Regions from separate parts of the Leifsonia sp. PS1209 genome, predicted to be linked through region 1. Evidence: predicted binding sites of a transcription regulator. Region 1 holds the regulator's gene; each other region holds the start of a gene.
What was found. Region 1 encodes HrcA, which represses chaperone genes, less so after heat shock. Its sites were predicted from a motif close to TTNGCACTCGNNNNNNNCGAGTGCNAA; they were not measured.
Positions count from the first base shown of each region.

Region 2: groES (co-chaperone GroES) is a predicted target of HrcA. The motif match lies at 1,297-1,323, and genes of this name have one in related genera.
Region 3: groL (chaperonin GroEL) is a predicted target of HrcA. The motif match lies at 1,035-1,061, and genes of this name have one in related genera.

Region 1 is NZ_CP051154.1:1,997,572-2,001,988, forward strand. Features, by position in the region: gene hemW (radical SAM family heme chaperone HemW) at 1-460, shown strand, start outside; gene HF024_RS09470 (DUF4870 domain-containing protein) at 560-940, opposite strand; gene HF024_RS09475 (DUF4870 domain-containing protein) at 1,094-1,738, opposite strand; gene hrcA (heat-inducible transcriptional repressor HrcA) at 1,897-2,916, shown strand; gene dnaJ (molecular chaperone DnaJ) at 2,945-4,051, shown strand; gene HF024_RS09490 (16S rRNA (uracil(1498)-N(3))-methyltransferase) at 4,059-4,417, shown strand, end outside.
Region 2 is NZ_CP051154.1:3,091,565-3,095,981, forward strand. Features, by position in the region: gene rarD (EamA family transporter RarD) at 1-773, opposite strand, end outside; gene groES (co-chaperone GroES) at 908-1,204, opposite strand; gene HF024_RS14685 (class I SAM-dependent methyltransferase) at 1,342-2,532, shown strand; gene HF024_RS14690 (DUF4190 domain-containing protein) at 2,600-3,241, opposite strand; gene tsaD (tRNA (adenosine(37)-N6)-threonylcarbamoyltransferase complex transferase subunit TsaD) at 3,434-4,417, opposite strand, start outside.
Region 3 is NZ_CP051154.1:2,867,463-2,871,879, reverse strand. Features, by position in the region: gene HF024_RS13630 (LytR C-terminal domain-containing protein) at 1-529, shown strand, start outside; gene HF024_RS13625 (cold-shock protein) at 704-907, shown strand; gene groL (chaperonin GroEL) at 1,107-2,726, shown strand; gene HF024_RS13615 (HAMP domain-containing sensor histidine kinase) at 2,909-4,417, opposite strand, start outside.

The DNA.
Region 1 (4,417 bases):
CGCGGATGCCCGTCTCGCCGCTGCCGGGTACGGCTGGTACGAGGTGAGCAACTGGGCGACGGACGACGACCACCGCTCCCGCCACAACCTCGCGTACTGGCAGGGCCACGACTGGTGGGGCGTCGGTCCGGGCGCGCACAGCCACGTCGGCGGCGTCCGCTGGTGGAACGTGAAGCATCCCGCCGCCTACGCGGGCCGCGTGCTCGCCGGGGAGTCGCCCGCAGCAGGCCGCGAGACCCTGGATGCTGAGACCAGGCGCGTGGAGCGCGTGCTGCTGCTCACGCGCATCCGGGACGGGATCGCGACCGCTGAGCTCGACCAATACGGCCGCACGGCGGTGGCCGGGCTGATCGCCGACGGACTGGTGGATGCGCGGGCCGCGCTCCGCGGGACCATCGAGCTCACGCTGTCGGGCCGTCTCCTCGCCGACGCGGTCGTCCGCAGGCTGCTCGACGACTGACACCGTCGCCCGGCGCCGACGACACGCGCCCGGCACACACCGCGGAAACGACGAACGCCCCGGCTCGGAAGCCGGGGCGCGCGACGAAGCGGTCGAACGTCAGCTGACGAACTTGATCGCCACCGGGTAGACGTAATACTGACCCTGGTTGGCCTTGATCGCCGCGATGATGCTGAAGACGATGTTCAGGATGGCCGCAGCAGCGATGATCAGCACGCCGACGAACACGATCGTCAGGATGCCGCCCACGATGTACGCGATGAAGATCGTGATCTGGAAGTTCAGCGCCGTCGCGGTGTGCGCGCGGACGAACGGGCCCTTGTCCTTGAGGACGAGGTAGCCGACGAGCGCCGGGATCCAGTTGAAGATGATGCCACCGATGTGGACCAGGGTCGCCCACAGCTTCTCATCCGAGGGGCTGAGCTGCTGGGACTGGCCTCCGTACGGTGCACCAGGCGGCGGCGGGGGCGTTGCGGACATGTTCTCTCCTTGGCTGCGCCCGGAGTTCGGGCGGGTCGTGGACGGGATCGTCAGCCATAACAGTAGGGCAAACATCCCGAAACTGGGAAGACGCCGAGAGACCTGGGTCCCTCGGCGTCCTCCGGGCGGTGCTCTGCGGACGCGGTCTGCGCGCTACTTGATGAACCGGAAGTTGACCGGGTAGCGGTAGGTTCCTCCGCTGTTCACCTTCACGAACCCGAGGATCGAGAACACGAGGTTCACGACGTAGAGGATCCACGGGATGAGCAGGCCGAAGATCAGCCAGCCGAAACCGGTGAACGCCAGGACGGCACCGACGATCTGGGAGGCGATCCAGACGATGATCCAGGTGATCTGCCAGTTGAGGGCTTCCTTCGACTCCTGGTTGGTCAGCTGCCCGCGGTCTTTGAAGACGAGGAAGATGATCAGCGACGGCAGGATCCAGAGGATGCCGCCGAGGTGGGCGAACGACGCCCACTGCTTGTCGGACGCCGCGTCGAGCGGAGCGGCGGCAGGAGCGCCCGCGCCGCCGTACGGCTGCTGCGGCTGCTGACCGTACGGCTGCTGCGGCGGGGGCACCTGGCCGCCGTACGGCTGCTGCGGCTGCTGACCGTACGGCTGCTGCGGCGGGGGCACCTGGCCGCCGTACGGCTGCTGCGGCTGCGCCGGAGGAACGTTCGGCTGCTGCGGCGGGACCTGACCGTATGGCTGCTGCGGCTGCGCCGGGGGGACGTTCGGCTGCTGCGGGGGAACGCCGTCGCCTTCCGGGTTGACCGGCGGCTGGTTCGGGTCACTCATGGTCGAAGCCTTTCGTGAGGGGCAGGCACGTATTCGGACCTGTGCGCATACCGTACTGCCGCCGCTCCCGGCGGGGCAATGATCGTGTGGGCGTGTCAGCGCGTTATGATTAGCACTCAGGTTCAGTGAGTGCTAAAGGTCTTCGGGAGGCGGGTCGCATGGTTTCTGAGCGGAGCCTCGAGGTGCTGCGCGTCATCGTGCAGGACTACGTCGCGTCACGCGAACCGGTCGGCTCGAAGAGCATCGTCGAGCGGCACGCGTTCGGCGTGTCGGCGGCGACGATCCGCAACGACATGGCCGCGCTCGAAGAGGAAGACCTGATCGCCGCCCCGCACACCTCGTCCGGGCGCGTCCCCACCGACAAGGGCTACCGGCTGTTCGTCGACCACCTCGCCGAGATGCGTCCGCTCAGCCAGGCGCAGCGGCAGGCGATCGAGGTGTTCCTCGGCGAGTCCGTCGACCTCGACGACGTGCTGGCGCGCACCGTGCGGCTGCTGTCGCAGCTGACCAACCAGGTCGCGCTCGTGCAGTATCCGTCTGTGACGCGGTCGCACATCCGGCACATCGAGCTGGTGACGCTGGCGCCGCGCAGGCTGCTCAGCGTGCTGATCACCGATTCCGGCGCCGTCGAGCAGCGCGTGATCGAGCTCGGCGCCGAGCTGTCCGACGAGGAGGTCGCCGAGATCCGCGGCGCCATCAACGGCGCTGCGGCCGGACTGTCGCTCAGCGACGCGACCGCCAGGCTCTCCCAGCTCCCGGATGCTCTGACCGAGCGCACCAGGGCGCTGGTCGACCCCGTCGCGACGGCCCTCATGGAGCAGATCGCCGCGAACCGCCAGGACAAGCTGGTGATGGCCGGAGCCGCGAACCTCGTGCGCACCGAACACGACTTCACGGGGAGCATCTTCCCCGTCCTCGAAGCCATCGAGGAGCAGGTCGTGCTGTTGAAGCTGTTCGGCGAGATGGCCGGCGACCAGCACGGGGTGGCGGTGAGCATCGGGCGCGAGAACGCGTCGTTCGGGCTCGCGGAGACTTCCGTACTCTCGAGCGGCTACACCGCATCCGGGTCGGAGCTGGCACGTCTCGGCGTGCTCGGCCCGCTCCGCATGGACTATTCGAGCAACATGGCCGCCGTGCGAGCGGTGGCCCGCTACCTCTCCCGCCTGCTCGGCGAATAAGACAACGAACGAGAAGGAAAAGCCGTCTGTGGCCGACCACTACGAAGTCCTGGGCGTTGAGCGCAACGCCACCCCCGATGAGATCAAGAAGGCGTACCGCCGCCTCGCCCGCGAACTGCACCCGGATGTGAACCCGTCCGCCGAGGCGTCCGAGCGTTTCAAGCTGGTCACCCACGCGTACGACGTGCTGAGCGACCCGCAGCAGCGCGAGCAATACGACCTCGGCCCGCAGGCCGGGTTCGGCGGAGGCGGCCAGAACTTCGGCGGCTTCGGCGACATCTTCGAGACGTTCTTCGGAGGGGGCGGCCAGGCCAGAGGGCCGAAGTCCCGCCGCGAGCGCGGCCAGGATGCTCTGCTGCGCGTCGAGGTGGACCTCGACGAGGTCATCTTCGGCACCCACCGCGACCTCGAGGTCGACACCGCCATCGTCTGCGAGACCTGCAACGGCTCGTGCTGCCAGCCGGGCACCGCTCCGGTGACCTGCGACATCTGCCACGGCACCGGCAGCATCCAGCGCTCCGTGCGTTCGCTGCTCGGCAACGTGATGACCTCCACCCCCTGCGGCACCTGCCGTGGCTACGGCACCGTCATCGCGACGCCGTGCGTCACCTGCCAGGGCCAGGGCCGCGTGCGCGCCCGCCGCACGGTTCCCGTGGACATCCCCGCCGGTGTCGACACCGGCCTCCGGCTGCAGATGCCGGGCAGCGGCGAGGCCGGTCCCGCCGGCGGCCCGAACGGCGACCTCTACCTGGAGATCAAGGTCAAGCACCACGACGTGTTCAGCCGCGACGGCGACGACCTGCTCTGCACGCTCGAAGTGGCGATGACGGATGCGATCCTCGGCACGACGGCCACGGTCAAGGCGCTCGATGGCGACATCAAGCTGGAGCTGAAGGCGGGCATCCAGAGCGCGGACATCATCACGGTGAAGGATCGCGGCATCACGCACCTGCGCGGCAGCGGACGCGGCGACCTGCGGGTCGGCATCCAGGTGGTCACCCCGACGAAGCTCGACCACAAGGAGCGCGAGCTGATCAAGCAGTTCGCCTCGACGCACAAGCAGGAGGAGCCGTCGCTGGCCCGCTTCCAGCAGGGTCTCTTCGCCAAGCTGCGCGACCGCTTCCTGAACGTCTGATCCCGGCATGAGCTCGCTCTACCTGCGGGAGGACCTGGAGACGGCGGCGGTCGGGGAGCGCCTGTCGATCACCGGCGCGGAGGCGAAGCACGCGGCGACGGTCAACCGCACACGGCCTGGCCAGTCGGTGATGATCGGCAACGGCCGGGGTCTCGTGGCGACGGGCGAGGTGGTGGAGGCGACCAACGCCGCGCTCACCATCGACGTGGCCGCGGTGCAGCAGGTGGAGCGCCCTGCGCCCGCCATCACGCTCGTGCAGGCCCTCGCGAAGGGCGACCGCGACGAGCTCGCCATCCAGGCCGCCACCGAACTGGGCGTAGATGCGGTGATCCCGTGGGCAGCATCCCGCTCCGTCTCCCGCTGGGA
Region 2 (4,417 bases), 1.1 Mb from region 1:
CCCACCAGGAACTGGATGAACGGCGCGAAGTACTGGATGAACCCCATGTAGACCAGCGGCAGCCTCCGTGACGCGGCGGCGAAGAACAGCAGAGGGACGGCCGTGATCACGCCCGCGCCCGCCATCGCGACCGTGTGCCAGACGCTCACGGTGCCGATGGTGATGCCGACCGTCGCGCCCACCACGACCAGCTGAACGATGGCGACCGGCATCAGCCACATGGTCTCCAGGGTCAACCCGGAGACCGCATCCACCGCCCCGCCGACGCGCTTCTTGATCAGGCCGTACAGCCCGAACGAGAACGCCAGGATGAGGGCGATCCACGGCATCGAGCCGTAGCCGATCGCCAGCACGACAACGGCGACGATGCTCACGCCGACCGCCACCCACTGCGCGATCCGCAGCTTCTCGCGCTGCACGAGAACACCGAGGAACACGGTGACGATCGGGTTGATGAAGTAGCCGAGCGCCGCCTCCACGACGTGCCCGCTGACCGTCGCGAGCACGTAGGTCTGCCAGTTCACGTAGATGAGGGCGCCGGCGACGCCCATCGTGAACACGACGCGCTTGTTCAGCAGCAGGCGGCCGAACACTCGCCAGCTGCGCGTGACGGTGAGCAGGATGGCGCAGAACACGAGAGAGAACAGCACCCGCCACGCCACGATCTCCCACGCGCTCGCCGGCACCAGCGACAGGAAGTAGATCGGCAGTATGCCCCAGAGCACGTACGCGGAGATGGCGTAGACGAGTCCGGACCGGCGGTGCTCGGACAGCGGCTTCTCCGTGACGGTCTGGTCGGGGGTGGTTTCGCTCTGGGACACGGAGCGATCCTACGCGGGGCAGCCGACGCCGGGACGCGAAAGGGCCCGGATGCGCGTGCGCATCCGGGCCCTCGAACAGCCGGTCGTCAGCGGACGACGACGGCCAGAACGTCGCGAGCGGAGAGGACGAGGTAGTCCTCGCCACCGAACTTGACCTCGGTTCCCCCGTACTTGGAGTAGATGACCTTGTCGCCGACGGCGACGTCGAGCGGAACGCGGTTGCCGTTGTCGTCGATGCGGCCGGGGCCGACGGCGACGACTTCACCCTCCTGCGGCTTCTCCTTGGCAGTGTCAGGAATGACCAGACCAGATGCAGTGGTCTGCTCAGCCTCGACCTGCTTGATGACGATGCGATCCTCGAGCGGCTTGATGGAGACCGACACGTTTGACCCTCTTTCCTACAAACACAGGCGTGAACAAAGACGTGAGTTAGCAAACTCATAGTGAGAGTGCTAATAGGAGTTTAGGGGGTGCGTTAGCAGTCACGCAACGTGAGTGCCAAGAGGGTAGCGTGAGGGGCATGGATCGGTCGGAACTCGTCGAGCTGCTCTCCACCGAGGGGCTGCGGCTGCTCGATTCCCTGCCGCCGTACCACTCCGAGCGGGATGTGCTCCGGATGGTCAGCGACCTGCGCAAAGCCGGGCACTCCCCCGGGCTCGTCGCCGCCGTCCTCACCCAGACGAAACTGCGGTCGAAGGCGAAAGCGAAGTTCGGCCCGTTCGCCGACAGGATGCTGTTCACCGAGGCCGGGCTGGAACAGGCGACGCGGCTGCCGGTCGCCGCACGCCACGCCGGCCGCTTCCAGGCCGCCGGCCTCGAGCGCGTGGCCGACCTCGGCTGCGGCATCGGCGGTGACGCACTCGCGATCTCCGCGCTCGACATCGACGTGCTCGCCGTCGACGCCGACGAAGTCACCGCGGCCATCGCCAGCTACAACCTCGCCCCGTTCCCCGGCACCACCGTGGAGCACAGGAGGGCGGAGGACGTGGACCTGCGCTCGTTCGACGGCGTCTTCCTCGACCCCGCCCGGCGCACGGCGGGGCACGGCCAGACCTCTCGCCTCACCGATCCGGACGAGTACTCGCCGTCCCTCGGCTTCGCCTTCGAGCTCGCGACGGGCCGGTCGCTCGGCGTGAAGCTCGGCCCCGGCCTCGACCGCGACCTCATCCCGTCGACGGCGGAGGCGCAGTGGGTCTCCGTCGACGGCCAGGTGGTCGAGATGGGCCTGTGGTTCGGCGTGCTCGCGCGCCCCGGCGTCGGCCGCGCAGCGCTCGTCATCCGCGGGGACGCTGCCGACGAGTTGACGGCGGCCTCCGACAGCGACGACGCAGAGACCGGCGCGCTCGGCGAATACCTCTACGAACCGGACGGCTCCGTCATCCGGGCCCGCCTGATCGGCGACCTCGCCCGGAGCATCGACGGCAGCATGCTCGCAGACGGCATCGCATACATCACGTCCGACACCAGGACCGAGACGCCGTTCGCCACCGGCTTCCGGGTGGTCGACACCCTCCCGTTCAACGAGCGCGACCTGAAGCGTGCGCTCCGGGAGCGCGGGATCGGCACCCTGGAGATCAAGAAGCGCGGGGTGGATGTGGACCCGGCCACCCTGCGCAAGCGCCTGTCCCTGAGCGGTCAGGCGTCGGCGACACTGCTGCTCACGCGGGTGGCGGGCAAGCACACGGCCCTGCTGGTGGAACGCATTCACTGACCACCGGCGGAGACGACGACGGCCGGGGCACGCTTTCGCGCATCCCGGCCGCCGGAGTCTCTGACGATCAGTACCCGTAGTTGTTGTACGAGGCGCTGAACGCGATCACCGCGATGATGATGATGATCCAGATGATCAGCGAGAAGAGCACGCTGACGAAACCGGTGATGATGCCGGTGAGCCAGAAGCCCTTGGCCGCCGGCTCCTTCCTCTTGCCGATGAAGCCGAGGATGATCGCGGCGACGCCGAACGGGAAACCGATGCCGTACACCCAGCCGAGGACGACACCGATGATGCCGCCGACCATCGACAGGATGCTCAGCGTCGGCGACTTGGCGGGCGCAGCGTACGGCTGCGCGTATCCGGGGGCGGGCTGGCCGTATGCCGGCTGGCCGTACGCCTGCTGCTGCCCGTACGGCTGCTGCTGTCCATACGGCTGCTGGCCGTACTGCTGCTGCTGACCGTACGGCTGCTGGGGCTGCTGGCCGTATGCCTGCTGCTGGCCGTACGGCTGGCCGGGCGCCGGCGGCTGCTGACCGTATCCGGCCGGGGGCACGGGCGGCGCAGGCGGCGCGGGAGGCACGGGCGCAGCGGGGGCGGCCTCGGGCGGAACAGGCGGGACGGCGCCGGTCTGTGCGTCGCCGGACGGTGCTTCACCGTTCTGCGCGTTGGGGTCCACCGGCTCCGCCGGCACGTTCGGATCGGTCATGAGACCCTTCTCCTTCAATCCTGAGAAATCGCTGTAACGCAGCCAATGCTGGCAGCGCGGGCACAGGGGTGTCAACGACGTTGCAGTCGGTTCCCCCTGCACACCACCATAGCCACCGGGATGCCCGACCGTGAGCGCTCGCACAGGATTGGGCACCCGGGTACCACGTCGCGCCGTACCGCGGCGCGACCGTCAGCCCGCGACCTGGATCTCCGTCACCGGCAGTGTCGAGTCCGCCGAGAATCCGAGGGTGCTCGGCTCGTGGCCCGCCATGATCAGCTGCGCGCCGAGCGCCGCGATCATTGCGCCGTTGTCCGTGCACAGCGACAAGTCCGGGATGCGCAGGGCGACCCCGGCTGCCGTCGCGCGTTCCTGCGCCACCTGACGCACCCGCGCGTTCGCGACGACCCCTCCGCCGAGCAGCAGCCGCGGCACGCCGTGGTCGGCGCAGGCGTCGAGCGCCTTCGTGATCAGCACATCCACGACGGCCTCGCGGAACGACGCAGCGACATCGGCGACGGGAACCGGCTCTCCGGCGTCCTGCTTCTGCTCGACCCAGCGGGCGACCGCCGTCTTGAGGCCGGAGAACGAGAAGTCGTAGCGGTGGTGCTCCAGGTCTTTCGGCTTGGTGAGGCCGCGCGGGAACCGGATCGCCTTCGGGTCGCCGTCGACGGCGACCCTGTCGATCTGCGGGCCGCCCGGATACGGCAGGCCGAGCACTCGTGCCACCTTGTCGAACGCCTCGCCGGCCGCGTCGTCGATGGTCTCGCCGAGCAGCTCGACATCGGAGACGAGGTCGCGCACCAGGAGCAGCGAGGTGTGGCCGCCGGAGACGAGCAGCGCGATGGTCGGCAGCTCGACGGGGTGGCCCTGGCCCCCGTGGGCGTCGAGCAGGTCGGCCCCGACGTGGCCGACCAGGTGGTTCACGGCGTACACCGGCTTGCCGAGCGACAGCGCGAGCGCCTTCGCCGCCCCGACGCCGACCATGAGCGCGCCGGAGAGGCCCGGCCCGCTGGTGACAGCGACGGCGTCGATGTCCGCCAGCTCGATGCCCGCGTCGGCGACCGCCGCGCGGAGCGTGGGGGTGAGCGCTTCGAGGTGGGCGCGCGCGGCGACCTCGGGCACGACGCCACCGTAGCGGGCGTGCTCGTCCATCGACGACGCGATGGTGTTGGC
Region 3 (4,417 bases), 870 kb from region 1:
AGACCGTTTCGACGCGATTCCGGACGACCTGAACCGCGTCGGCGCGCACCGCGCGCCCCGCGCGAAAGGGCGCGGCTGGATCGGCTTCGGCTGGGCGGCGCTCGCCACCATCGTGCTGATCGGCGCTGGAGTCTTCGGGCTCTCGCTCATCAACGGCAGCATCTCCTTCCACGGCACGCCGGGCACCAGCTCGGCCTCCAAGACGCCGACGCCGTCTCCGACGCCGACCATCGTGCCGACGATCGACCCTGCGCTCACGGTCAACGTGCTCAACGGCACCACGACTCCGGATCTCGCTGCCGCAGCCGGGACCAAGCTCACCGCGGCCGGCATCAAGGTGGGCGCGCTCGCCAACGCGGACAAGACCGACCTGACGCAGACCGTCGTCTACTACTCCGACCCGAAGAACGCAGGGGCGGCGCTCGGCGTCGCCCAGGCGCTGCCGGGAGCCACCACCGCCGAGACCCAGGACTACGCGGACACCGGCGCCGATATCACAGTCGTGCTGGGAAGCAACTTCACCGGCTGACGATTTCGGTCCGTCCCGTATTGTTTCGGGCGTGTTTAACTTCTGACGGTTTCCGGTCATTTCCCGTCTTTTTGCCGAAATAGCTGGTGTTTACGTGCATTGAAAGCATTAGTATCTGGATTCAACGCGCCGGTGATGGGCCGTCGCTACGAAACACAGCAATAGGAGTTATGCATGGCGAACGGAACCGTGAAGTGGTTCAACGCTGAAAAGGGCTACGGATTCATCACCGTCGACGACGGGGGACAGGACGTGTTCGTCCACTACTCCGCCATTGACATGAACGGCTACAAGGTCCTCGAAGAGGGTCAGCAGGTCGTGTTCGAAGTCGGCAGCGGACAGAAGGGCCCGCAGGCTGAGTCGGTGCGTCCGGCGTAGCACGCAGCAACCAACCTGGCGGAGCGTCGTCCCTGAAGGGGCGGCGCTCTCCTGTTTAACTCCTCTCTCCGTGTCTGCTGTCGGCGGACTCACCTTGCACTCGGCTGCCCCGAGTGCCAGAATCGCTTTAGCACTCCATCTGATCGAGTGCTAACCGTTCGCATCTTTCGCAGACGTCCGGGAGGGACGAGAAACAACCATGGCAAAGATCATTGCTTTCGACGAGGACGCCCGCCGCGGCCTTGAGCGCGGCCTCAACATCCTGGCCGACACCGTCAAGGTGACGCTGGGCCCGCGTGGCCGCAACGTCGTTCTCGAGAAGAAGTGGGGCGCCCCCACGATCACCAACGACGGCGTTTCCATCGCGAAGGAGATCGAGCTCGACGACCCGTTCGAGAAGATCGGCGCGGAGCTCGTCAAGGAGGTCGCCAAGAAGACCGACGACGTCGCCGGTGACGGAACCACCACCGCGACCGTTCTCGCTCAGGCGCTCGTCAAGGAAGGCCTCCGCAACGTGGCCGCCGGCGCAGACCCCATCACCCTGAAGCGTGGCATCGAGAAGGCCGTCAAGGCCGTCACCGAGGAGCTCATCGCGAGCGCCAAGGAGGTCGAGACCAAGGAGGAGATCGCTGCAACCGCATCCATCTCCGCCGGAGACACCACCATCGGCGACATCATCGCCGAGGCGATCGACAAGGTCGGCAAGGAGGGCGTCGTCACCGTCGAGGAGTCGAACACCTTCGGCACCGAGCTCGAGCTGACCGAGGGCATGCGCTTCGACAAGGGCTACCTGTCGCAGTACTTCGTCACCGACCAGGACCGCCAGGAGGCGGTGTTCGAAGACCCGTACATCCTCATCGCCAACCAGAAGATCTCCAACATCAAGGATCTGCTGCCGATCGTCGACAAGGTGATCCAGGCCAACAAGCAGCTCCTGATCATCGCGGAGGACGTCGACGGCGAGGCCCTGGCCACGCTGATCGTCAACAAGATCCGCGGCATCTTCAAGTCGGTCGCCGTCAAGGCTCCCGGCTTCGGCGACCGCCGCAAGGCGCAGCTGCAGGACATCGCCATCCTCACCGGTGGCCAGGTCATCTCCGAGGAGGTCGGCCTCAAGCTCGAGAACGTCACCCTCGACCTGCTCGGTCAGGCACGCAAGGTCGTCATCACCAAGGATGAGACCACCATCGTCGAGGGCGCGGGCGACCCCGAGGCCATCGCGGGACGCGTCGCTCAGATCCGCAACGAGATCGACAACACCGACAGCGACTACGACCGTGAGAAGCTGCAGGAGCGCCTGGCGAAGCTCGCCGGCGGTGTCGCGGTCATCAAGGCCGGAGCCGCGACCGAGGTCGAGCTCAAGGAGCGCAAGCACCGCATCGAGGACGCCGTCCGCAACGCGAAGGCAGCCGTCGAAGAGGGCATCGTCGCCGGTGGTGGCGTCGCCCTCATCCAGGCGGGCAAGACCGCTTTCGAGAAGCTCGAGCTCACGGGTGACGAGGCCACCGGCGCGAACATCGTCAAGGTCGCCATCGAGGCTCCGCTCAAGCAGATCGCCATCAACGCAGGCCTCGAGGCCGGCGTCGTGGTCGAGAAGGTCCGCAACCTCCCGGTCGGACACGGCCTCAACGCCGCGACCGGCGAGTACGTCGACATGCTGGCCACCGGCATCAACGACCCGGTGAAGGTCACCCGCTCGGCCCTGCAGAACGCAGCGTCGATCGCCGGCCTGTTCCTCACCACCGAGGCCGTCGTCGCCGACAAGCCGGAGAAGAACCCGGCCCCGGCCGGCGACCCCACCGGCGGCATGGACTTCTAAGTCCTACCCGGCACCACGAAGAGGGCGTCTCCCGCACGGGAGGCGCCCTCTTTCGTCGTATCCGTCGTGCCCGTCGTGCCCGGCGCATCCATCGGCGAGATGCCACGAACTGTCGCGAAACGCCCGGGATGCGCAGCAGTTACTGGTATCTCGCGGGCCGCGGCGCCGCCGCGGGCGGCGGCTCAGGCGGCCGGGGTGGGGGCCGCGGTCTCCGCGAGGGGGAGGGAGACGCGGAAGGTGGCGCCGCCGCCTTCGGTTTCGACGACCTCGACGGTGCCGCGGTGGGCGGCGACGATCGAGGAGACGATGGCGAGGCCGAGGCCGCTGCCGCCGGTCTCGCGGGCGCGGGACGTGTCAGCACGCCAGAAGCGCTGGAAGATCTTCTCGCGGATCTGCGGCGGGATGCCGTCGCCGTGGTCGCGCACCTCCAGGATCGCGCGGCCGGTGAGGTGGTTCACCTGCACCATGATCTCGATCGGGGTGCCCTCCGCGGTGTAGCGGAGCGCGTTGCCCATCAGGTTGGTGACCACCTGGCGCAGCTTGTTCTCCTCCGCGAGCACGATGGCGGGCTCGGCGGGGACGGGCTGGTGCAGCACCACCTTCTCCGCGGTGGTGACCGGCATCGGCTCGGTGCTGCCCGGGCGGCGGGAGCGGCCACGGCGCAGGCGCGCGAGCGTCGCACCCGCGAACGCGATCGGTCCCGTGGCGTTGCTGACGCGCGCCGCCTGGTCCTGGATGGGCATTGGGACCGTGTCGACGCCCGGTTCCTCCGGGCCGAACTCGGGGGCGGCGATCGGGTCGGGGGTGATGACGGTGACGACACGGCCGGGGGCGCCGGCCATCGCATCCATTGCCGCGTCCTGGGCGATGCGCACCAGGTCGACGGGATGCAGGTCGAGCGGCTTGGTCTCGTCGAGGCGGGCGAGTTCGAGCAGGTCTTCCACGAGGCCGCCCATCCGGATGGCCTCCTTCTCGATCCTGTCCATCGCCTGCGCCACGTCCTCCGGGGTCTGCAGGGCGCCCATCCGGTACAGCTCGGCGTATCCGCGCACGGAGACGAGCGGGGTGCGCAGCTCGTGGCTGGCGTCCCCGACGAAGCGGCGCATCTGCTCGATGGTCCTCGCGCGGTCGTTGAACGCGCGGTCGATGCGGTTCAGCATCGTGTTGAGGGAGCGGTTGAGGCGGCCGACCTCGGTGTTGGGGGTGGCGCCGCCGAGGCGCTGGCTGAAGTCGCCGTCCGCGATGGCCGCCGCCGTCTGCTCCACCTCCCGCAGCGGGGAGAACGTCGTGGTCACGAGCATCCGGGTGAGGCCGGCGCCGACGATGATGACGATCACGCCGAAGCCGAGGAAGATCGCGAGGAAGCTCGCCATCACGGTGTCGATCTGCGAGGTGGTCGTCGCGACGATGGCCGTGCCGAGCGCGCCGGGCGGGTTGGTCAGCGTGACCGTCGTGGCCAGCGCGCGGTATGCGGTGTGGCCGTCATTGCTGAGCAGCGGGTAGCCGCCGGAGGGGAGGAGCTTGCTCTCCGGCACCGTCAGCGACTTGGGGACGGCGGGCCGGTGGGCCTCCGGGATGTTGGACCAGTTGGTCCTCACCAGGTTGCCGTCGGCGTCGTACAGCGCGGCGAAGTAGTCGGACGGGCTGGCGTCCGTCGCGATCTTCTCGCTGTCGGCCGACGTGCCGTAGAG